DNA from 4 places in the Peribacillus frigoritolerans genome. Region 4 is predicted to be linked to each of the others. Evidence: riboswitches for the same ligand, from Rfam matches in the RefSeq annotation. Region 4 holds a riboswitch; each other region holds the start of a gene.
What was found. Region 4 has a riboswitch for thiamine pyrophosphate ahead of thiC (phosphomethylpyrimidine synthase ThiC). Riboswitches for the same ligand answer to the same signal wherever they lie in the genome.
Positions count from the first base shown of each region.

Region 1: another riboswitch for thiamine pyrophosphate. It lies ahead of ABOA58_RS20080 (ABC transporter substrate-binding protein); the one in region 4 lies ahead of thiC (phosphomethylpyrimidine synthase ThiC).
Region 2: another riboswitch for thiamine pyrophosphate. It lies ahead of tenA (thiaminase II); the one in region 4 lies ahead of thiC (phosphomethylpyrimidine synthase ThiC).
Region 3: another riboswitch for thiamine pyrophosphate. It lies ahead of tenA (thiaminase II); the one in region 4 lies ahead of thiC (phosphomethylpyrimidine synthase ThiC).

Region 1 covers NZ_CP158190.1:4,099,677-4,103,889, forward strand. The annotation lists gene ABOA58_RS20065 (ABC transporter ATP-binding protein) at 1-501, opposite strand, end outside; gene ABOA58_RS20070 (ABC transporter permease) at 485-1,267, opposite strand; gene ABOA58_RS20075 (thiamine-binding protein) at 1,264-1,548, opposite strand; gene ABOA58_RS20080 (ABC transporter substrate-binding protein) at 1,560-2,555, opposite strand; TPP riboswitch at 2,690-2,799, opposite strand; gene ABOA58_RS20085 (protein-glutamine gamma-glutamyltransferase) at 3,114-3,941, shown strand; gene rarD (EamA family transporter RarD) at 4,004-4,213, opposite strand, start outside.
Region 2 covers NZ_CP158190.1:2,397,736-2,401,948, forward strand. The annotation lists gene ABOA58_RS11765 (2-keto-4-pentenoate hydratase) at 1-463, shown strand, start outside; gene ABOA58_RS11770 (MFS transporter) at 489-1,850, shown strand; gene ABOA58_RS11775 (hypothetical protein) at 1,923-2,111, opposite strand; TPP riboswitch at 2,352-2,481, shown strand; gene tenA (thiaminase II) at 2,617-3,300, shown strand; gene ABOA58_RS11785 (ECF transporter S component) at 3,315-3,899, shown strand; gene ABOA58_RS11790 (ABC transporter ATP-binding protein) at 3,912-4,213, shown strand, end outside.
Region 3 covers NZ_CP158190.1:1,519,294-1,523,506, reverse strand. The annotation lists gene ABOA58_RS07550 (GDSL-type esterase/lipase family protein) at 1-499, opposite strand, end outside; gene ABOA58_RS07545 (GNAT family N-acetyltransferase) at 719-1,225, shown strand; gene ABOA58_RS07540 (aspartyl-phosphate phosphatase Spo0E family protein) at 1,294-1,476, opposite strand; gene ABOA58_RS07535 (Fur-regulated basic protein FbpA) at 1,730-1,918, opposite strand; SAM riboswitch class I at 2,093-2,197, opposite strand; TPP riboswitch at 2,355-2,459, shown strand; gene tenA (thiaminase II) at 2,549-3,238, shown strand; gene thiW (energy coupling factor transporter S component ThiW) at 3,254-3,775, shown strand; gene thiD (bifunctional hydroxymethylpyrimidine kinase/phosphomethylpyrimidine kinase) at 3,744-4,213, shown strand, end outside.
Region 4 covers NZ_CP158190.1:4,716,700-4,720,912, reverse strand. The annotation lists gene ABOA58_RS23240 (histidine phosphatase family protein) at 1-372, shown strand, start outside; gene ABOA58_RS23235 (HAD family hydrolase) at 508-1,296, shown strand; TPP riboswitch at 1,413-1,527, shown strand; gene thiC (phosphomethylpyrimidine synthase ThiC) at 1,663-3,441, shown strand; gene ABOA58_RS23225 (DUF3231 family protein) at 3,733-4,213, opposite strand, start outside.

The sequences.
Region 1 (4,213 bases), 620 kb from region 4:
TTGCATTTTCAATCTTGTCAGTTCATCCAAGGCAGAAAAGGGTTCGTCCAGGCACATCAAGTCCTGTGGACTTAAGATACTCCGGATGAATGCGGCCCTTTGCTTCATGCCTCCTGATAATTCATGCGGATATGCTTTCTCATACTCTTCTAATCCAGCTTTCCTCAAAAGGGCTTTTGCCTTTTCTTTATCTTTGATCCCAGCAAGTTCACTTCCAAGCAAAACATTTTCCAATACCGTTCTCCAAGGTAAAAGGGAAGGCTGCTGCGGCATATAGCTGATATGGCCCTTTAAACCATTTATCTTTTTACCATCCAGTGAAATGATGCCATGATCCGGCTTCAAAATACCGCCGATCAAGTGGAACAATGTACTTTTACCACTGCCCGATGGCCCAAGGATCGTGACAAATTCCCCATCACCCACATGAAAATTCATATTCTCCAATATATTCTGTTTACCATCGAAAGAATAGGAGACATCTTTAATTTCCAGCTTCATCCTTGCCGCCCTCCTTTCTCTTCCAAGAAACTAAGTATTTCTCCAGGAAGGTGATGATTCCAAAAAAGATCAGGCTCATTCCCATGATGATGAAAATGGCAACAAACACCCGGTCTGTCCTGAACGCAGAAGACGCGAGCGTCATATAAACACCAATCCCCGATTTTGCCCCGAGCCACTCTGAAATAACCGCACCCATTACACTATAGGTGGCCGAAATTTTCAGGCCGGAGAAAATGAACGGGATTGAGTGGGGAAATTCCAGCTTCCAAAATAACTGGTTCTTTCCCGCTCCCATCATCTTGAAATAATGCTTAAGTTCGTATGGTGTCTGGCGAAAACCGTCCAATGATGCAACCGCAACCGGAAAAAAACATACAAGCGAAATCACGATTAACTTAGGCAGCATGCCAAAGCCAAACCAGATCACCAAAAGCGGGGCCAAAACTATGATAGGTATATTTTGTGATAGTATGAGCAGAGGATAAACCGCGTCCTTCACACCTGGAAATAGGTGTAAGGTTGCAGCAACCAATAAGCCGATGCAGCTTCCAATAAAAAAGCCCGACAACGCAAGCTCGGTTGTGGATATAAGGTGTCCGTAAAGATTGCGCGACGACTCAATTCCTTCTATGAAAATGGCCGATGGAGCGGGAAGCAGCCATTCTTCAACCTTCAATAAGACTGTCACTGACTCCCAAACTATCAGCAACAATAATAAAAGAAAGAAGGGAGCCCCCTTCTTCCAAATTCCCCTTCCGATCATGCCCGATATTTCTCCGTTAACGTATCCATCGTAATCCCGCTTGGCTGATATAATATTTTCACTTGCGAAATGACATTCGGCGATCCTATTTCAATCATTCTTACATTCATTTTTTCTATCACGGCAAAAAGTTCGGAAAGCTCGCCCTCCATTGTCGTTTCAAGCGGGTGAACCTCATACTTGACACCTGATTCTTCAATGATCTTGATTGCTTCATCGACCATAGGGATGACATTTTCCCCTTTAGGGATAATTTGTATACTAATTAATGAATTGGCCATTGTATTTCCTCCTATTTTGGTAAAAATTCATTGGTAAATGCCTTTTCAGGATCGAAATCACCTTCAAGAAGCTTGTTTTCAGTCATCCAATCACTGTAATTCTTCCAGATTTCCAGTTTTTGTTCACCCCAACGCGGAGCATCATCCTGATACTTGGCTGCAAGCCACTCCTGGCTTTTCTTAACTAGTTTTGCATCAAGATCCGGCGCAGACTTAATTAACATGTCTGCTGCATCAGCAGGATTCTTAATCGCAAACTGGTACCCTTTCGATGCTGCATGAACGAATGCTTTAACAGTTTCGGGATCTTCTTTTATCATCTTTTCATTTGTAGTCAAAACAGGCGTATAGTAATCAAGCTTATCTGAGTATTCGGTTAAGTAAACCATATTAAGCTTTTCATTTCGCAACTCAGCCTCAATGCCTGTCCATCCATAATAAATCCAGGCAAAATCTATATCCCTTTTAACCGAAGTGAAAAAATCCATGTCTCCTGTATTGACTATATCCACTTCATTTACATCCGCATTTTCTTTTTTCATTAGTGAATCAATAATGGCCTTTTCAACCGGAGACCCCCAGCCACCATACGTTTTCCCTTCAAAATCCTTGGGAGTTTTAATGTTCTTTGCCTCAGGGGAAGCGAATCCAGAGGTATTATGCTGGATGACGGCAGCAACCGAAACAATCGGCACGCCCTGCACGCGGGCCTGCGTTATGCCCTCCTGGTAGCTCACGCCAAATTCAGATTTTCCTGAAGCGACAAGCTTATCCGCTCCAGCTTCACCTGGCATGATAATTTCCACATCAAGACCTTGGTCTTTAAAATAACCTTTTTCCTTGGCTACATACAATCCTGTATGGTTTGTATTCGGTGTCCAATCGAGCACGACCGATACCTTTTTTAATTCTTCATTTTTAGATGCTTCTTCTTTTTCATTAGTTCCGCCTGCACCGCATCCAGCCAAAAGGAACAACGAAGTTAACAGTGGTAAGAATTTATTCAAGTCATTATCCTCCTACACATCTTATAAGATCCATATGCCGGAACCATAATGGGGCTCCAGGTTCTATTCAAATACTGGATAAAAAAGCAAAAAACGCCCGAAGATGAATTCGGACGTTAACATACAAAACAGAAAATCAGTAATAATATGTTCCCTCCGCTGGCATCATCCAGATCAGGTTCAAAGAGTCAGCATCTAAAGGATGCAATCTCAGCCAGCAGTACTGGCCCCCCTACATTTCTCGCACATATGAACTTTTCTCTCTCATTATATCAATTCATAGGGAAAAAGGAATACTAATTTGCTTCTTCTCACTAATTGGAAAGGTATTCCTGGCACTTTAGGATTTCTTGCAAAACATCTTTTGGAACGAAAATCATTGAAAGCAAAATAATTCTGCCTCTTTCCTTTCTAATCATTCTTGGCTGCAACGGTGGCGGACACTTATCAAATAGTCATTTCTTTGCAAGCATTCATATAATGAGCATTACCTGTAGACATTTTTGTTTACCGGTTTTATTAAACCCTTAATTTCATAAGCAAAAGGTGGATATGATCATGATAAAGATTAATCACAAATGGTTAGATGTCAGTCAAATCCAACCAGGTACAGCATCTGCCAAATCACTTGAAACTCTTCAATGCTTGGCGGAAGATTCTAACGTTTTTGAATACCGGAACTTTGGGGATTTTAATTTCGAGATACAGCTGAGGAACCGAGTCATAGAGGCAGCTATTGCGTTGGATAAAAGTGGTCCGGAATTTTCCACACTTGAGGAATCTCAATCCAATCAAAAATATTGGCACCTTTCAAAGGATGGCACCTTTACCCTTCAGCCAGGGATTCTCCCTCATGCTGCGCTTGTTGACATTTTCATGAATGGAAGGCTTTATGCCTTCGAATGCGGGACAGCAATAGTCGTCACTTTTTTAAAGGCGATTTTGGATTTAATCGGCCCCAGGAATTTCGACTATCTTTTTTCAGACCTATTTTTATATGACTTTCGCCCTCCAAGGAATATGGCTCTTATCATTCACCAAGGACGGGATTATTTACCAGGGGATTGCGTTTACTTCATAAACCCTGATCATGACGAGACAACTCCTGAATGGCAAGGTGAAAATGCCATATTATTAGGGAGAAACCTCTTTTATGGCCACGGGATCGGGATTACCACTGCACAGGGAATCATCAATGAATTAAATAGCAATAGAAAGCCGTACGCCACCATATCAGCATTCTTGACAACACATATCATTTTCCTGGATAGTTCCTTCTATAGACAATTTCAACTAAATATCCCCCGAGCAAAGCCCGATCACTGTCCTGTCAGCCTTTCCAATTGTATTGTTTCTGAAATAGGTTCGAAGATATACCTTTCATGACCTTTTTGTTTTATATGCATAAAAAAATGCTTGGGGAGAGATCTCCCAAGCATTTTTTCTTTTCACGCACCAATATTCCCTTTGCCTTTGAACCTGCGGGCACTTGCCTGACCCCATTTCGTTATGGATAGTGTATAAACAGCCAAGGCTGACCATATGAACAAAAAGGCTAAAAGATGTGCTTTCGTGAAACTTTCATGATAGACGAATACCCCGATCAATAAAGATAAGGTCGGAGCGATATACTGAAAAATGCCAAGCATCGATAACGG
Region 2 (4,213 bases), 2.3 Mb from region 4:
TGCTTTTTTGTTCAAGGACGAACTGAAAGGTGCAAATATAACGGCGAAAGATGTCTGGCCGGCTGTAGAATGTGTATTTCTTGCTCTTGAAGTTATTGACAGCCGTTATAAAAACTTTTCTTTTACACTTACCGATGTAGTAGCGGATAACGCATCCTCAGCCAAAATCCTGCTTAGCAATCAAGCTTATTCACCGTATCACACGGACTGGGCTCAAGCAGAAGTTACGCTTTATCAAAATGGTGAAATGCAAAAGAGGGGTCGCGGTGAAGCTGTGCTCGATCACCCGATTCATTCGATTGTGGAGCTTGTAAAAATGATTAACCGGGAAGGACTTTCCATCCAGGCTGGAATGATTGTTTTAGTAGGCGGAATTACAGATGCCGTATCGATACAGGCAAGCGATGAAATAATAGCAGATTACGGTGAACTAGGGAAACTGACATTACATGTTATAGCGTGAAATATGGCAAAGAGGAGGGAATATATTGCGTGAGGTCAATGCTTCGGAAGTGGTAGGTAATAGTAGATTTGGCCGTTTTCATATAATGGTCTTCATGTGGTGTTTGTTCGCAATTACCTTTGATGGATTTGATATAGCCATGTACGGAGTAGGTTTGCCTTTGATGATGGAGGAATGGAACTTGACGCCAGTCGAAGCTGGCGGAATTGCAAGTTACTCATTGTTCGGTATGATGGTGGGAGCACTCATTTTTGCACCTCTTGCGGATAAAATAGGGAGAAAAAAAGTGCTTGCCATCTGTATATGTCTATTCAGTGTTTTTACATTACTTTCAAGTTTTGCCCCGGATCCTGCCTTTTTCTCGGTTATGCGATTTATAGCGGCCTTGGGAATGGGAGGATTAATGCCAAACGTCATCTCCCTAATGGCGGAATACTCACCCAAAAAGAATAAGGTTCTCATTGTAACCGCTATGTACTGCGGTTATTCTATCGGAAGCATACTCGCTTCTTTAATTGGAATGTATGTGATGGAACAAATGAGTTGGAGGGTTTTGTATTGGATAGGGGCGCTTCCCTTGCTGGCACTGCCATTCTTCATGAAGCAATTTCCTGAATCGCTTTCCTATTATGTTATTCGAAAACAAGGAGAAAAGCTTGCTGGAATCCTGAATCGCATTGATCCAGACGGCGACTATAAAGAGTCGGACGATTATGAGTTTGCCAAAGTCCAAGAAAGGGCAAAGGGCTTTCCAGTCAAGAAACTCTTTGAAAATAAGCGCACTCTTAGCACATTTGCGTTTTGGGTAGCTGCCTTTAATTGTTTACTTATGGTATACGGACTCAATACATGGTTACCCAAAATCATGCAGCAGTCCGGATACGGCCTTTCATCCAGTTTATCTTTCAATCTTATATCGGGAATAGGACAAATTGGCGGATCGATAATTGGAGGGTATTTAGTTGGGAAAATAGGCCATAGAAGAGTACTTTTATCCCTCTGTGCCATGGGTACGGTCTGTTTTGTTATATTAGGTTTGACCTCAAATGCAGCAGCATTATATATTCTGATCGCTTTTGGAGGGGCCAGTACAGTCGGCACGATGAATTTGGCCAATACGTATATATCCGAGTATTATCCGCGGGAGATAAGGTCCACCGGGATAGGTTGGGCCTTGGCTTTTGGTAGAATTGGAGCGATTGTTGCCCCAACATTAATAGGATTACTGCTCGCTGCTAACTATTCACCACAAAATGCATTCATGGCCTTCACGGTTCCGAGCATAATGGCTGCCTTGGCGTTACTCGTTGTGAAAGAGAGGTATGGCAGCTATGATAAACTGCAGCTTGAGGAAAATATAAAACTAAAAGCTACATCGAATGTATAATATTGTTCTCTAGTAGATGGCCTATATGTCAGCGGACAGTCATGCAACTGTTCCCTGCCATATAGGCTATTTTTAGAGAATAAAAGATTTCACGAGTAAAGTTGGAGAATTCACGAGTAAACCAGCTAAATTCACGAGTAAACAGGCCAAACTCACGAGTAAAACAGCTAAATTCACGAGTAAAACGGCCAAACTCACGATTAAAGCAGCTAAGCTCATTAGTAAAACGGCCAAACTCACGATTAAAGCAGCTAAACTCATTAGTAAAGCAGCAGAAATCCCATGTAAACATCAATTTCACGAGTAAAACGGCCAAACTCACGAGTGAATTACGTAGCGAAACCCATTGATTAAAGTGCCGTTAAACTGCTGGGTAAATGGGGGTTATGCAAGATTGAAAGGTTAGTAACCCTAAATCATTAAGTTGAAAACTTTCCGTAATACGTTTGACAATTGGATTTATCGTGTTAATATAAAGGCAAATGAAATTTAATATACAATTTGTACCACTAGGGGTGCTTTATAGGTGAAAGTTGATTTTTACCGCAGAAGCTGAGATTAAAGTATGACTTTAAGACCCTTAGAACCTGATCTGGTTTATACCAGCGTAGGGAAGTGGGGTCTGGAACAATACGTTTCTGTATTATTTCAAGTACAACCACTTTCTTTACGTTTAAGAAAGTGGTTTTTTGTTTGCAAAAAAAGGGGTGATAAAAGGTTTTTTTCCGTAACATTTCTTGAAAAATATAATTTGGAGGTAATGGACATGAAGTTTTCAGAGGAAATTCGTCAGGAAGCTGATCATATTTGGGAAGCTAGTTTTAATCACCCGTTTGTTGCAGGAATAGGAGATGGCACATTGCCATTGGAGTGTTTCCGTTTTTATGTCATGCAAGATTCCTATTATTTATCTCATTTTGCTAGAGTTCAAGCTTTAGGGGCAGTCAAAGCTACGGATTTACATACAACAAGCAGGCTTGCGGGCCATGCACAAGGAACATATGAAGCGGAGTTGAAGCTTCATGAGAATTTTTCTGAGAGATTAGGCATCACAAAAGAAGAACGGGATAATTTCAAACCTGCCCCGACTGCTTATGCTTATACCTCCCATATGTATCGTGCGGCATATTCGGGACATTTAGGGGATGTTATTGCAGCTATCTTGCCGTGTTACTGGCTGTATTATGAAATAGGTGAAAGACTGCAAGGGTGCATGCCGGAAGAGCCGATTTATCAAGAATGGATAGCGGCTTACGGAGGGGAGTGGTTCCGCACTTTGGTGGAAGAGCAAATTGCGAGGCTTGATGAGATTGCTGAAAAAGTGACAGACGAAGATAAGGAAAGAATGAAAGAGCATTTTATCCTCAGCAGCCAATATGAATACTCATTTTGGGAAATGGCTTATCGTTTAGAGACATGGCCTGTGCATAAGGAAACACTAGAAGTATAAAGGGGAATGAAACAATGAAAAAAGGATTGAAATTAACGGACATATTGGTCACGATCGTAATTGCGGTAGCATTTGGAATCGTTTATATCCTTTGGGGTTCGATCTATTATTCCGTTAAACCATTCGGGTTACATTTGGATCAACTTATTTATGGAATGTGGTTTATAGCTGGCCCCGTCGCCTTTTTAATTTTACGGAAACCGGGTGTGGCACTTTTGGCGGAGATAGCAGCAGCTTCCGGGGAGTTCTTTCTTGGTTCACCATGGGGGCTGACCGTGCTGTTATATGGGGTGGTACAAGGTTTGTTCGCGGAACTGGTGTTCAGGGCGTTCAAATATAAAAAATTCAATATGCCGGTGGCCGTTTTAGCTGCGATAGCTTCCTGCCTGGCATCAGTTATCATGGATTTTGCATACGGGGAAATAGGTGCGCTTTCTACTTGGAATCTATCGTTATTCATGATAGCGAGGTTTTTGGGTTCCATATTCTTTGCAGGTGTGACTGCTTATTATCTAGTTAAAGTCCTGGAAGCAACAGGTGTAACTAATCTTGTGCGTCCGGTTTCAAATAAAGATTATGCAGAACTGGATCAAAAGTAGAGGTTGAGGGCCATGGAACCAATCGTTTTTGTTGAAAAGTTAAGAATGAAATTTCCCGGTGATGAATCTTTAATATTCAAGGACCTATCACTATCGTTTGATCAAGGAGAAAAAGTGCTATTGTTGGGACCATCAGGATGTGGTAAGTCGACTCTTTTACAAGTGTTAAGCGGATTGATTCCAAATTCTATCGAAGTACCGATGAAAACGGAGAAATTGAAATGCCCTTCTTCATGGGGATATGTTTTTCAAGACCCTGATAGTCAGTTTTGCATGCCATTTGCCGATGAGGAAATTGCCTTCGTCCTTGAGAA
Region 3 (4,213 bases), 2.4 Mb from region 4:
GATTTCCTTTAATCGGGTTATATAGTCCCACTACCAGAATATCCGCTTTATCGTTTGCCTTTATCAGTGTTGCCGTAATCTTTTTCAGATGGCTGATATACTCCCGTTTACCCTCATTGATTTTACGATCACTGATTTTCTCCAAGTCCCCGCCGTTACTATTGATCAAGTCATTCGTTCCGATATAAACGATGAAAGTATCGGCTTCATCAAGTTTCGTTTTAATGCGGTAATCATCAAGCTGTTTCATCACCCCATCCGTTTCCTGGCCTTTTATACCGTAATTCCAAAAACTCACCTTTTGTTCCGATTCCGGGTTATTCAATTCATCCTCCAGGCCTTCTATATATCCTTCCCCGTCCTTATCCCCTTTTCCATAGGTTAACGAATCTCCAAAAGCCATCACCCTTTGCACATCTTCCGACTCCGAGGCCTGAAACTCATATGCAGCAAAACATATAACCAGTACTATAATCAAAAAAACTGACAATTTTTTCATTTGGTTCTCCTCTGTCTTTTTACTAGAAGTATTTAATCCTTTACATACCCCAAAAACCTGCAGACGTAACATAAAAAAGGAATTGTCAGATAAAGAGTAAAGAGTGTATGATAATAAAAAACTTTCAATGGATTGAGTGTCATTTACCGTCCCTTAAACAAAAAACGGGATTACCCTTCATTCTGGAGATTGAATAAATGATAGTTAGGAGTTTAAATCATGGAAGAGCACATAGAGTTTAGAGAGGCAGAACTATCTGATCTACCCAGAATTGTTGAAATATATAATTCGACAATTGCTTCAAGAATGGTCACGGCGGATACGGAGCCTGTATCCGTTCAATCGAGGGTTAAATGGTTTGAGGAACATCATTCAGAAAGTAGACCGCTATATATCATTACTATAGAAGGGAAAACTGCTGGATGGATGAGCTTTCAATCCTTCTATGGCCGACCGGCATATAATTTCACTGCCGAAATCAGCATTTATATTGATGATTATTTCCGGGGAAAAGGAATCGGACAAATTTCGATTCAAAAGGCAATTGAATTGAGTCCAAAATTAGGTATTAAGACTATATTGGGTTTCATTTTCGCCCACAATATACCGAGCCTTAAGCTTTTTTCCAAATTCGGGTTTGAAGAATGGGCACATTTACCTCAAGTTGCCGAGCTGGATGGCATTGAGCGGGATTTGATCATTCTCGGTAAACGTGTCGATATTTAATATAATTCTTTAGAGCTATTGCCTTGAGCAGTAGCTTTTTCAAATTAATACAGGTCGAATTGGCTAATTTATGCTTTTTGGAGGGAAAAATATTCAGACTCTCTTTTACTTGCTAACGCATTTAATAGCGTATCCAATTCTTGACTGGCTTGAACAGTTAGCAGACTTGTTAAGCCGTAACTTGCTGCTAATTTGAACATTTCCTGTCTCTTTTCTTCAATTCTTTCTATAGTTACCTTACGGCAAGGCATTATATGCCACCTCCCATTTATTCAATTTTTTTACACTTTCATCATAATGAAACTACTAGTTAAAATCAACTATTTTCCAGAAATAAAATGTGTTATTTTATAGGTCAAATGTGACAAAACACCTACTTTATTCTTTAATTATGTATATTTTATGTCATTTTCTATTAAACCCAAAAAAGCATCCACTAGTGTAGACTGTGAATGCTTACATCATATACCTTATCCCAGAACCCAAAATATAGTCCATCGCTTACTATGTCATCCATTCAGAAGGTGACTCGTTATTAGGTCTATTTATAACTATCCTATATTCATCTTCGAGCACTTTTAATGGGGCATCATAAAGGTGCCTTTCATCAGAGGTTTTGTATACTCCATTGGCCAATAGCTCTTCAATGAGCTTTGCCTTCCTCTGTTCAATCCTCTTAAATAATTCTGCCATGTAAATGGCTCCTTTCCTAGTCATCCTAGAGCCTGCTTCTAGTTAGCTAACTTTATCAACTTGTTTGATTTTCACCAAATTATATATACCTTTTCTATTATGTCACTAAACGTTATTTCCAAAAATAAAAGCCCCTTCTAATTCAAGAAGAGGCTGACAGTGTCCGTACGGCTCTTCTTATCTTCCAAGCATATGCTTGTTGGATTTAGCACAGTTCCCAAAACGGGTCCGCTGCCGAGGTTTCTTTGGGCCAAGTCCCTCCACCTCTCTGGATAAGAATTCGATATATAAATGATGTAGAAATGATTCTATCCTAATAATCATCAAAAGTCAATTACCTGGTTCTCCCTTTTTTCCTGGACATAATGTGCTCTCTCTTCAAATACGGGTTGCATTTTCTTGTCTTTCTGATATGATGTCAGTAATTACATACAATTCACACCACTAGGGGAGTCTTTTTTAAGACTGAGATGGAAATAGTTCCGGACCCTTTGAACCTGAACCGGCTCATACCGGCGGAGGGAAGTGGATGATATCGTCCATTTACAGACTATATCCATCTACCCCGTTCCGTATTCAGGAACGGGGTTTTTCATTATCAACGGGAACCATTCTAAAGGAGGATGAACAATGGAGAATATTAAAACAGAAACATTCAGTGATAGACTTCATGCACGGGCAAAAGAGATTTGGAAAAGGAACCATTCACATCCCTTTGTCCAGGCAATTGGAAACGGCACGCTTCCTGAAAAGAAATTTGCCTATTACCTGAAGCAGGACTATATCTATCTCATGGATTATTCCAAGCTCTTTGCTTTAGGTGTCATCAAAGCTCATAACATCGAAACCATGGCAAAGTTTGCGAGCATTTTAAATGAAACCCTTCAAGTGGAAATGGATATCCATCGGCAATATGCTTCCGAATTCGGGATCAGTGCCAAGGAATTGGAAGAAACAGAACCTACTCCCACCACTCTAGCCTATACAGGTTACATGCTAAATACAGCTCAGCATGGGACTTTGGCAGACTTGATCGCCTGTCTCCTGCCCTGCGCTTGGGATTATTATGAAATCGGTTTGCTACTAAAAGAACAAAATGGAGCAGCATTGGAAAACAATCGCTACGCAGATTGGATAAGGTCCTATTCATCACCTGAATTCGGGGAAGCACACAAGTGGCTGATCGCATTGTTGGAAGAATTGACGGAAGGCATGCCAGAAAAGGAACTTCTTAGATTAGAAAAGCACTTTTTGGTTACTTCCCGATATGAATATTTATTCTGGGATATGGTTCAAAATGAGCAGGATTGGCCGCTGTAGGTCGCAGACATGATGATGAATCCCATCAAGAAACTGACGTTAACTGCCATGATCACGGCTATAACGACGCTGACCAGTTCATTTATTTTCATCCCTGCAGGATTTGCAAAGGTCTTTCCTATTCAGCATCTGGCAAATGTCCTCACGGCCGTTCTATTGGGGCCTGCTTATGCTGTGACACAAGCTTTCTTAGTTTCCATCATTAGAAACATGTCTGGTACCGGTTCAATATTCGCCTTTCCCGGCAGCATGATCGGTGCACTTTTGGCTGCCATCCTTTATCGAAAAACACAAAGCTTAAAATTCGCTTGTTTAGGTGAAGTAATCGGGACCGGCATTCTCGGTTCCCTGGCCTGTTATCCACTTGCCATCCTCCTAATAGGAGAAAAAGCGGCTCTTTTTGGTTTTTTACCGGCTTTTATGCTCAGTTCATTCGCAGGTGCGATTTTAGCTTTCATATTACTTAAAATACTTCTAAAAAATAATTATATGAAGGGGTTTTTTTATGAAAACAGCATTAACCATCGCCGGCTCTGATTCAGGGGGCGGTGCTGGAATACAAGCGGATTTAAAAACATTTTCTGCACATGGGGTCTTTGGAATGTCTGCAATAACAGCCGTAACCGCACAAAATACAATGGAAGTCCGTTCAGTACAGCCAATTGAAACAGCTATCATATCGGACCAAATTGCAGCTATCTTTGAAGATATTCCTGTCGATGCAGTAAAAATAGGCATGCTTGGATCAAAAGAAATCGTGGAAACAGTCGCTGCGTCCCTTAAAACCTTCATGCCTGCCATCGTTATCCTTGACCCTGTCATGATTTCCAAAAGCGGCCACCATTTGCTCGACGAAAAGGCTGTCTCCGCCTTAAAAATGGATTTGCTTCCGCTTGCAACACTTGTAACACCAAATGTACCGGAAGCGGAAGTACTTACTGGCTTGTCGATTCGGACGAAACAAGATTTCTACAG
Region 4 (4,213 bases):
TGCAGTGATATGTCGAGAGCTGTCAAGACAGCGGAACATATCTATCCAGGTACGGTTCACCGGATGGAGGAGCTGCGGGAAATACCTTCCCCGCCTCTTAAAGGAAGGGTAAAGCTGCCATTCATCCTTTGGGCCATCTGGATTCGCTGCTGCTCGGTGTTCAACAAGCAGACAAGGGCGGAAATTAAGATCGCAGAGCGAAGGATCAATAAAGTATTGGATGAAGTCTTTGCAAAGGGGGAAAGGGATGTTCTGATCGTGAGTCATGCCGCCCTCATGGTATATATGAGGAAAGAGCTGATCCGACGGGGGTTCACCGGTCCGAAATTCAAGATTGCCAGTAATGGAAAGCTGTATGTATTTGAAAGATGATAAGTGGATAAGGGTTTCCCACTAGAAAAGGTAAGTCATTTTCCGAATAGTTATTCTTTTTTTATTGGTTGTGGTTTATTATTGTAATAGTGTAATTTTTACGAATTCAATAATAGGGAAAGAGGGGTGGACATTTTGCTGAAGGCAGTTTTTTTTGATTTAGATGATACATTACTATGGGATCAGAAAAGTGTAAAAGAGGCTTTTGTGGCCACATGTGAAGTGGCCAAGGAGAAATATGATCTGAATGTCGACGAGTTTGAAGAAGCTGTGCGAAAGGAAGCGCGTGAGCTTTATTCTTCTTACGATACATATGCATTCACACAAATGATCGGAATCAACCCATTTGAGGGGCTATGGGGAAATTTCCAGGATGATCATGATGAATTCAGGAAGATGGCCGGGATTGCTCCGGCTTATCGGAAAGAAGCGTGGACGAGAGGGTTATTGGCATTAGGGATCGATGACCCGGAATTTGGGCTTGAACTGGCAGAACGTTTCCCTGCAGAGAGACGCAAAAAGCCATTTATCTATGAAGAAACATTCCGTGTTCTGGATGAATTAAAAGGGAAGTATAAATTGCTATTGCTTACGAACGGATCTCCTGAGCTGCAAAATACCAAACTTGAAATTACGCCTGAACTGGTTCCTTATTTCGACCAAATCGTGATATCAGGCGCATTTGGAAGAGGTAAACCGGATGCCTCCATTTTTGAGCATGCTTTGGAAATCATGGAGCTTGATAAAGATGAAGTATTGATGGTCGGCGATAATTTAATGACGGATATCCTTGGAGCATCACGGGTAGGCATAAAGTCGGTTTGGATAAATCGCCATGATAAGGAACGGAATGAAGTGATTCCAACCTATGAAATCAAGCATTTAGAGGAGCTCTACCCTATCCTTGAGGGCCTGGGGAATTAATTGACGGCTCTCCTTCAAATAACAAATTTTTGAGAGTTGTAATGAAAATATTAGGTCTTTCAAATTATTTACAGAATGAAAAGGGTGAGATATAGTTATCCTGTAATCAATTAAATTATTCAGACTAGGGGTGTCCAATATAAGTTGGGCTGAGAGAGAAGCGCTTAAGCTTCTTAACCCTCAGGACCTGATCTGGTTCATACCAGCGTGGGGAAGTTAGAATCTACTAAACAATGACATTTCAATTGGTCATTTCTGTAGCCATACTAACGTTAGCCAGGTCTTAAATATGAGATCTGGCTTTTTCGTGCGAAATGGATTGGATTTTGTCCTTTTTAAATGAACTTAAAAAGGAGAAATGAAATCATGATGAGTAATTCAGTAAATGACATGAACGTTTCAATTATGTCCAGTTTTGCCGGGAGTAAAAAAGTGTATGTTGAGGGATCTAGACCCGATATTAGGGTACCCATGCGTGAAATTAAGCTAAGTCCGACTACAGGGTCATTCGGCGAAGAGGAGAATCCGCCTTTACGAGTATATGACACAAGCGGTTTTTATACGGATTCAGAATATCCCATTGATATTCATAAAGGTCTTGCCCCGATTAGACGCAGCTGGGTTCTGGAAAGGGAAGATGTTGAAGAGTATGAAGGGCGTGAAATAAAGCCCGAAGATAACGGGTATAAAAAAGAGTCACGAACCAAAGCAGAAGTTTTTCCGGGATTGAAAAGAAAACCATTGCGTGCAGCGAATGGGCAAAACGTAACCCAGCTCCATTATGCCCGAAAAGGTATCATAACTCCGGAAATGGAGTTCATCTCGATCAGGGAAAATGTAGCCCCTGAGTTTGTAAGAGAAGAGGTAGCTAGCGGGAGGGCGATCATACCGGCAAATATTAACCATCCTGAAAGTGAGCCCATGATCATCGGACGTAATTTTCATGTGAAAATAAATGCGAATATTGGAAATTCCGCTGTTAGTTCATCGATCGAAGCTGAAGTGGAGAAAATGACTTGGGCTACACGTTGGGGTGCAGACAACATAATGGATCTTTCCACCGGAAAGAATATTCACACGACCCGGGAATGGATTATCAGGAATTCACCTGTGCCAGTTGGGACGGTTCCGATATATCAAGCATTGGAAAAAGTGAATGGAGTCGCGGAAGATTTAAATTGGGAAGTTTTCCGGGATACATTAATCGAGCAGGCTGAGCAAGGTGTCGATTACTTCACCATACACGCCGGTGTGCTTTTGCGATACATTCCCATGACAGCAAAGCGAGTTACGGGAATCGTTTCCCGGGGGGGCTCCATCATGGCACAATGGTGCTTGGCCCATCACCAAGAAAGTTTTCTCTATACTCACTTTGAAGAGATTTGTGAAATCATGAAGGCGTATGATGTCTCTTTCTCATTAGGTGACGGCCTCCGTCCTGGCTCCATTGCAGATGCAAACGATGAGGCTCAATTTGCTGAATTGGAAACACTTGGGGAACTGACGAAGATTGCTTGGAAGCACGATGTTCAAGTCATGGTGGAGGGACCCGGTCACGTACCGATGCATTTGATTAAAGAAAATATGGATAAGCAGCTGGAAGTCTGTCAAGAAGCTCCATTCTATACCCTGGGACCATTGACAACGGATATAGCTCCTGGATACGATCATATCACTTCTGCGATTGGTGCTGCCATGATTGGATGGTTTGGAACGGCCATGCTTTGTTATGTGACACCGAAAGAGCATTTGGGACTTCCGAATAAAGAGGATGTTCGTGTAGGGGTCATTACTTATAAAATTGCAGCCCACGCAGCTGATCTTGCAAAAGGCCATCCCCAGGCACGGAAACGGGATGATGCCCTTTCGAAGGCTAGATTCGAATTTCGTTGGAGAGATCAATTCAATCTTTCCCTCGATCCTGAAAGGGCAGTTGAATATCACGATGAAACACTTCCGGCAGAGGGTGCCAAAACAGCCCATTTCTGTTCAATGTGCGGACCCAAATTCTGCAGTATGAGGATTTCTCAGGACATCCGTGATTTGGCGAAGGAAAAGGGTCTGGGTTTTGAGTCGGTAATCGATGAAGGTCTTAAAGAAAAAGCGAATGAATTTAGGAAAACGGACGGGGAAATCTATCTGTGATTCCGACGAGAGGGAGAATTCGATGAATCGGGTAATCCAAATAAAAGTTGAAATGAAACAGTTGGAAACTCAATTGGAACAGCTGAAAAGGGAGCTGAACATTTTTCGCGAGAATTGTAATCATGAATTTGTAAAAACTGATTATAGTCAACAATGCACAAAGTGCCACTTAATCGAAAGTCTGCAATGGTAGTGATTCCTTAATCGTCCTTTCATTATCGGAATTAATCCCTTAATCATGTTGGGCATCCAATCACGATGTCAACATGATTAGGGGATATTTCATTATATTTACATACTTGTTTTATTAATATGAAGAGGAGGAGGGACAAGCCAGCCTTTTTCCTTATTCAATCTTAGGAAGTCAGCACCCAATGCAGCTTTATTCGTATGGAATTGTGCGAACATCTGTGCAATATCTTCTCGGATGCATTGACCCATGATTTGGCTGCAAGCAACTAATCCTGCATTAATATCGATTGATACTGAAGCAGAGATTTCAGGATCTTGAAGACGTGCCCCGACTGGAATATCCTCCAAATTAGCTTTAGGTCTTTCAGGTGGTGACGGAGGCAGTCCTACGTTATTTTCTTTTAATAATGATTCAAGTTGGTCATGTTCCTGTTTCCCTTGATTGATCACTTCAACAAGTAATTTATGCAGGTCCTTGTCGCCAGTATGATTAAGCATAGTTTGATGACAGGCAATCAGCCCTTTTGTAGTTGTAAGAAATGCCCATGTTCCGAATACCTCTCCGTAATGCATAGGCTCT